One region of the Nonomuraea roseola genome, then DNA from elsewhere that is predicted to be linked to it. Evidence: riboswitches for the same ligand, from Rfam matches in the RefSeq annotation. Region 1 holds a riboswitch; the other holds the start of a gene.
The links. Region 1 has a riboswitch for S-adenosylmethionine ahead of ABFX55_RS37995 (aminotransferase class V-fold PLP-dependent enzyme). Riboswitches for the same ligand answer to the same signal wherever they lie in the genome.
Positions count from the first base shown of each region.

Region 2: it holds a riboswitch for S-adenosylmethionine, as region 1 does, so the genes downstream of both, thrC (threonine synthase) here and ABFX55_RS37995 (aminotransferase class V-fold PLP-dependent enzyme) in region 1, are expected to answer to the same signal.

Region 1 is NZ_BAAAXC010000015.1:3,081,462-3,084,860, reverse strand. Features, by position in the region: gene ABFX55_RS38005 (cytochrome P450) at 1-59, opposite strand, end outside; gene ABFX55_RS38000 (TerC family protein) at 59-790, opposite strand; SAM riboswitch class IV at 875-990, shown strand; gene ABFX55_RS37995 (aminotransferase class V-fold PLP-dependent enzyme) at 1,037-2,281, shown strand; gene ABFX55_RS37990 (DoxX family protein) at 2,278-2,778, opposite strand; gene ABFX55_RS37985 (NADH-quinone oxidoreductase subunit D) at 2,872-3,399, shown strand, end outside.
Region 2 is NZ_BAAAXC010000015.1:3,440,970-3,444,368, forward strand. Features, by position in the region: gene ABFX55_RS39740 (alpha,alpha-trehalose-phosphate synthase (UDP-forming)) at 1-1,120, opposite strand, end outside; gene ABFX55_RS39745 (RNA polymerase sigma factor) at 1,157-1,717, shown strand; SAM riboswitch class I at 1,777-1,916, shown strand; gene thrC (threonine synthase) at 1,930-3,162, shown strand; gene ABFX55_RS39755 (MoaD/ThiS family protein) at 3,180-3,399, shown strand, end outside.

The sequences.
Region 1 (3,399 bases):
TCGTCATAAACCGTGTACGGCGAGGCCACGAAATCCGGATTCCAAGGATCAAAGCGCACTAGTTCATACTAGATTCCGCCTTCGCATGCCTGCTCCGCATCCTGATGTTGAGCAGCTCCACGACCACCGAGAACGCCATCGCGAAGTAGATGTAGCCCTTCGGGATGTGCTGGTCGAAGCCCTCGGCCAGGAGCACCACCCCGATCAGCACCAGGAACGACAGCGCGAGCATCTTGATGCTCGGGTGCTTGTCGACGAACCTGCTGATCGGCCCCGACGCGAACAGCATGACCAGCACGGCGACGATGACCGCGGCGACCATGACGCCGAGCTCGTCGACCATGCCGACCGCGGTGATGACCGAGTCGAGCGAGAACACGATGTCGAGCACCATGATCTGCAGGATCACCGAGGTGAAGGAGGTGACCTTGCGCTCCTTGCCGTCCTTGCCCTTCAACTCCATGCTCTCGCCGATCTCCAGCACGCTCTTGGCCAGCAGGAACAGGCCGCCAAGGATGAGGATCAGATCTCGGCCCGAGATCTCCTGACCGAGGACCTCGAAGAGCGGTTCGGTCAGCCGGACCACCCATGCCAGGGCGAGCAGAAGCAGGAGCCTGGTGACGAGAGCGGCGCCCAGACCGAGCACCCTGGCCCTGTCACGCTGTTCGGGCGGGAGCTTGCCCGCCAGGATCGAGATGAAGATGATGTTGTCTATGCCCAGCACGATCTCGAGGGCGACCAGGGTGAAGAACCCGATCCAGATCTGAGGGTCTGCCACCCAGTCCCACATCACATACCTCCTTGGTTAGTCGTCCCAAACCCCAACGAGTCACCTGTGCAAGAAGTTCGCGTCTTGGGTTATAGTTCCGGCGTAGGTCATGAGTGCCAGCGCTTAGCCCCGGCTTGCTGGCCGGCAACCCTCGCGTCCGCGGCGGGGTGCCCCGGGTGAAGACCTGGTCCGTCACGAGGTGTGGCGGGCAAGCGCGGGCTCCGAGGTGCCACAGCCGGGGTCCGATGACCCCAGGAGGGCTGTGCCATGTCCGTAGCGACGATCTCCCACCCCGTTCAGGTCAAGGTGCTCGGCGAGGACCTCGAGGTTCCCGTCAAGGGCGGCCGTCTGGTCTCCTACGCCAACCTCGACTACGCCGCCAGCGCCCCGTGTCTCGAGCCGGTCAGCGCGGCCGTCGCCGCCGCGCTCCCGGCCTACTCCAGCGTGCACCGCGGCGCGGGCTACGCCTCCCAGCTCACCACCGCCCGCTACGAGCAGGCGCGCCACACCGTGCGCGCCTTCGTCGGCGCCCGCACCGACGACGCGGTCATCTTCACCCGCAACACGACCGACGCCACGAACCTGCTGGCCAGGTGCCTCCCCGAGGGCACGACCGCCGTGGTCTTCGACACCGAGCACCACGCCTCCCTCCTTCCCTGGCCGCGGGCCGTACGGCTGGCGCCGCCCGCCTTCCCCGGCGAGGCCGTACGGCAGGCCGACGAGGCCCTCGCCGCGATCGAGGGCCCCAAGCTGCTCGTGGTCACCGCCGCCTCCAACGTGACGGGCGAGCTCTGGCCGATCGCCGCGCTCGCGCACATCGCGCACAGGCACGGCGCCCGCATCCTGGTCGACGCGGCCCAGCTGGTCCCGCACCGCAGGCTCAACCTGACCGCGCTGGACCTCGACTACGTGGCCTTCTCCGGGCACAAGCTCTACGCTCCCTTCGGCGCCGGCGTGCTGGTCGGACGGCGGGACTGGCTGTCTGAGGGCGAGCCGTACCTGAAGGGCGGCGGCGCGGTGAAGGCGGTCGCCGACACCGTGGAGTGGCACGAGGACGCCGAGCCCAGGCACGAGGCGGGAACCCCGAACGTGCTCGGCGCCATCGCGCTGGCCGCCGCGTGCGACGCGCTCACCGCCACCGGCTGGACCGCGCTGGTCCGCGAGGAGGAGCGGCTCGTCTCGAGGCTGCGCGAGGGCCTGGACGCGATCGAGGGCGTCCACGAGCTGTCGCTGTGGGGCCCCGACCACCCAAGGGTCGGCATCGTGTCGTTCGTCGTCGACGGCTACACCGCACGAGAGGTCGCCGAAGCGCTCTCCGGCGAGTACGGCATCGGCGTGCGTGACGGCAAGTTCTGCGCGCACCCGTTCGTCCGTCACCTGCTCGGGGCCACCGACGGCGGCTGCGAGGACGGCACGGCCTCGGCCGTCAGGGCCTCCATCGGCATCGGCAGCAACGAGGAGCACATCGACCGCCTCATCGGCGCGCTGCGCGACCTGGCCGCGCGGCGCTAGGGGCTCGACAGCTCGCGGTGGTGCGACACGCCGTCCACGTCGATGGGCGCACGGGCCGCGGCGTGGGCCTCGGCCCTGCGCTGGGCCCGTCTGGCGAGGACGGCCTTGTGGATGCCGTCGATGCCGAAGCGCCCTCCGCCCACCGCGGCGAGCACCAGGCACCCGGCCCCGAGCGCGCCGACCAGCTCCCAGCCTCCGTCGCCGACGAAGACCCCGTTCGGCGCGTGAACGAACAGGAACGCCCCCGCCGACACCGCCACCAGGGCCAGCGCCGCGACCGGCACGAACAGGCCGATGATCAGCAGGGCGCCGCCCACCAGCTCGGCCGTCATCGTGAAGCCCGCGGCCAGCCCCGGTTGCGGCACCCCCATCTTGGTGAACATCTGCGTGACGGAGTCGATGCCGGTCTGCCACTTCTGCCAGCCGTGCGAGACGAAGACGAGACCGATCGCCACCCGTGTCACCAACGCCGCCAGATCGAACAAGACTCTTTTCATGCCCTTCTATCTCCCCTGGCTCACCAGCGGAAATGCGCAAACAGACCATTCCTTGACTGGATCACCCTCACCGCCAGTGGCAGCATGGCGGTTATGGAAGAACGCGTGGTCGGAATCGGGGCAGGCGCCAAGGAGCTGGCCACGGAGGACATGATCCTCAACATCGGGCCGCAGCACCCCTCGACGCACGGCGTCCTGCGACTTCGCCTGACGCTCGACGGCGAGCGCATCGCCACCGCCGAGCCGATCATCGGCTACATGCACAGGGGCGCGGAGAAGCTGTTCGAGGTCCGCGACTACCGGCAGATCATCATGCTGGCCAACAGGCACGACTGGCTGTCGGGCTTCGCCAACGAGCTCGGCGTGGTGATCGCCGCCGAGCGGATGCTCGGCATGGAGGTGCCCGCCAGGGCGGTGTGGACGCGCACGCTGCTCGCCGAGCTCAACAGGGCCCTGTCGCACCTGATGTTCCTCGGCTCCTACCCGCTCGAGCTGGGCGCGATCACCCCGATCTTCTACGCCTTCAACGAGCGCGAGCGCATCCAGGCCGTCATGGAGGAGATCTCCGGCGGGCGGATGCACTACATGTTCAACCGCGTCGGCGGGCTCAAGGAGGAGCTG
Region 2 (3,399 bases), 360 kb from region 1:
CCAGGCGGTAGGCGGCGAGCGAGCGCGGATAGTCGTCGTTGACGTTGAGGATCAGCGGGTCCCAGTCCTCGGTGGCGTACTCGTCCTCGATCTCCTTGGCGCAGCGCTGCACGGCCGCGGTGTACTCCCGGTACTCGGGCAGGTCGTGCCGCGAGGGGTAGGCGAAGGCGAGGTGCACCACGCGCCCGTGCCACTCGGGGTGCGCGGCGAGGAACTCCCTGTAGGCCAGCAGGCCGCGGACGATGTTCTTCGACAGCTCCGTGCGGTCGATGCGGACGATCAACTTGCGGTCGCCCACCTGCTCCCTGAGCGCGGCCATGTGCGACTCGACGTCGGGTTCGCAGGCCCTCTTCCACAGCTTCTCGCCGTCGACCCCGAGCCCGTGGACGCCGATGCGCGTGATGCGGCCCTCGTGAGAGACCGTCCTGCCGGAGACCTTGGCGTTCAGCAGGCTCTCGCAGCAGTCCATGAACGCGCGGGCCCATCGCTCGGTCAGGAACCCGGCGTGGTCGGCGCCCAGGATGCCCTCGAGCACCTCCCTCGCGACCTCGTCGGGCAGCAGGGAGAAGTACTCGGGAGGCGCCCACGGGGTGTGGCTGAAGTGCGCGATGCGCAGGTCGGGACGTTCGGCACGGAGCATCGCGGGGGTGAGCGTCAGGTGGTAGTCCTGCACCATCACCCTGGCGCCGTGGCCGGCCTCCTCCGCCAGCGCCAGCGCGAAGGCGCCGTTGTAGTCGCGGTAGGACTCCCATTCCTTCTCGAACCTGGAGCCGAAGTGGGGCGCGTTCGGGATGTCGTAGAGGAGGTGGTTGACGAACCAGAGCGTGGAGTTGGCCACCGCGTTGTAGGCGCGGTGGAAGGTGGCGGGCGGGATGTCCAGCATGCGCAACTTGCCGGTGTCGTAGCCGGCGTGGTCGAGGCGGCCGCCGGGAGCCAGCCGTACGGCACTGCGGTCGCCGTCGGACAGCGCGGCGCAGACCCAGAGCACGCCTTCCTCTCTGGCCACCCCTGAGAGCCCTGAGACCAGGCCTCCCCCGCCGCGTTTCATGGTCAGCTCGCCGCCGTCGGAGACAGTGAAGGAGACCGGACCCCTGTTGGAGGCCACCAGGACGCTGTTCATGTGAACAACCATGACGCCCGACCATAGGATCTCGCTATGGCCCTAGATGAGCTAACCGAGGAACTGGCCCGCTCCGCGGCGGGCGGCGACCATCGCGCGCTTGGCGAGCTCCTGAAGCGCATCGAGCCCGACGTGCTGCGCCACTGCGCGCGCATCCTCCCCTACCACCAGGACGCCGAGGAGGCGTGCCAGGACACCCTGCTCGCGGTGGCCCGCAACATCGGCCGCTTCGAGGGCAGAGCCAGGTTCAGCACCTGGCTGCACATCGTCACCGCCAACTGCGCGCGCACCACCTACCGGTCGCTGAAGCGCAGGGCCGCCGAGCAGACCTCGGAGGAGCTGCCCGTCCAGAAGCCCGACGTACGGCGGGTCAGCGTCATCGCCGGTTCGCGGCTCGACCTGCTCGACGCCATGGAGGCGCTGGAGGCCGACAAGCCCGACCTGGCCCAGGCGCTTGTGCTGCGCGACATCGTCCAGCTCGACTACAACGAGGTCGCCGAGCAGCTCGGCATCCCGCTGGGCACCGCCAAGTCGCGCATCCACCAGGCGCGCAAGTACGTCCAGGCCGCGCTCGGTGATACTTATCGTCTCAGCTAGCGAGACGGTAGCCCGTGTCACGAGCGTGGCCGGGTATGGTGATTGCCATAACTGAATATTGCTCATCCAGAGGGGTGGAGGGACCGGCCCTGCGAAGCCCCGGCAACCCTCCCGGACTGAACTCGTGAAGTGACGAGGCCGGCCGGGACAGGTGCCAATTCCGGTCTGTGACCAAGGTGGTCGCAGACGAAGATGAGGGAAGGCCTCGCTTCATGTCGCTTGATTTCGGTCCTGCCGTCGCTCTGTCCTGCCGCGAGTGCGGCACCCGCTACGACCTGGGCCCGAGCTTCGCCTGCCTGGAGTGTTTCGGGCCACTCGAAGTGGCCTATTCCTTCGGATCCGTCACCCGCGAGGACATCGCGGCGGGTCCCGCGAACATCTGGCGTTACCGCTCGCTGCTGCCCGTCCCCACGGACGTGACCTCCAAGCAGAACATGAACCCCGGCTGGACGAAGCTCGTCAAGGCCGACAACCTGGGCAAGGTCCTCGGCCTCCGCGACCTGCACGTCAAGGACGACTCGGGCAACCCCACCCACTCCTTCAAGGACAGGGTGGTGGCCATCGCCGTCGAGGCGGCGCGCAACTTCGGCTTCCACACCCTTTCGTGCTCCTCCACCGGCAACCTGGCCGGAGCGGTGACCGCCGCGGCGGCCCGCGCCGGGCTTGACGCGTGCGTGTTCATCCCCGCCGACCTCGAGCAGGCGAAGATCGCCATGGCCAGGGTCTTCGGCGGCAAGCTGATCGGCATCGACGGCACCTACGACGAGGTCAACCGCTTCTGCTCCGAGCTCATCGGCGACCCGCTCGGCGACAAGTGGGGGTTCGTCAACGTCAACCTGCGGCCTTACTACGCCGAGGGGTCGAAGACGCTGGCCTACGAGATCGCCGAGCAGCTCGGCTGGGAGCTGCCCGACCAGATCATCATTCCGGTGGCCTCGGGCTCACAGCTCACGAAGATCGACAAGGGCTTCAAGGAGCTGATCTCGCTCGGGCTCGTCGAGGACAAGCCCTACAAGATCTTCGCGGCGCAGGCGGCGGGGTGCTCGCCGGTCTCCACGGCCTTCAAGGCGGGGCACGACGTGGTCCAGCCGGTCAAGCCGAACACCATCGCCAAGTCGCTGGCCATCGGCAACCCCGCCGACGGGCCCTACGTGCTCGACATCGCCCGCCGTACGGGCGGGGCGGTGGAGGACGTCACCGACACCGAGGTGGTGTCGGCGATCAAGCTGCTCGCCTCGACCGAGGGCATCTTCGCGGAGACCGCGGGCGGGGTGACGGTCGGCGTGCTGAAGAAGCTCGTCGAGACCGGGCGGCTCGACCCGTCGCTCACGACCGTGGTCCTCAACACCGGCGACGGGCTCAAGACGCTCGACGCCATCGCGGACGACGCCGCTCCCACGGCTGTGATCCGGCCGTCTCTCGACGCGTTCCGCGCGGCTGTCTGAAAGGAAAGGTACAAGTCATGAGCGTTTCGGTGCGGATTCCCACCATTCTGCGCACGTACACCGGCGGCAACGCGGAGGTGAGTGGCGAGGGCGACACTCTTCGTGAGGTGCTGCAGAAGCTCGATGCCGACTATCCCGGTATCGGTGCGCGAATTTTGGATGAATCGGGCAAGATTCGCCGTTTTGTCAACGTTTATGTGGGAGAAGAGGACGTCCGTTTTGTAGGCGGACTCGACA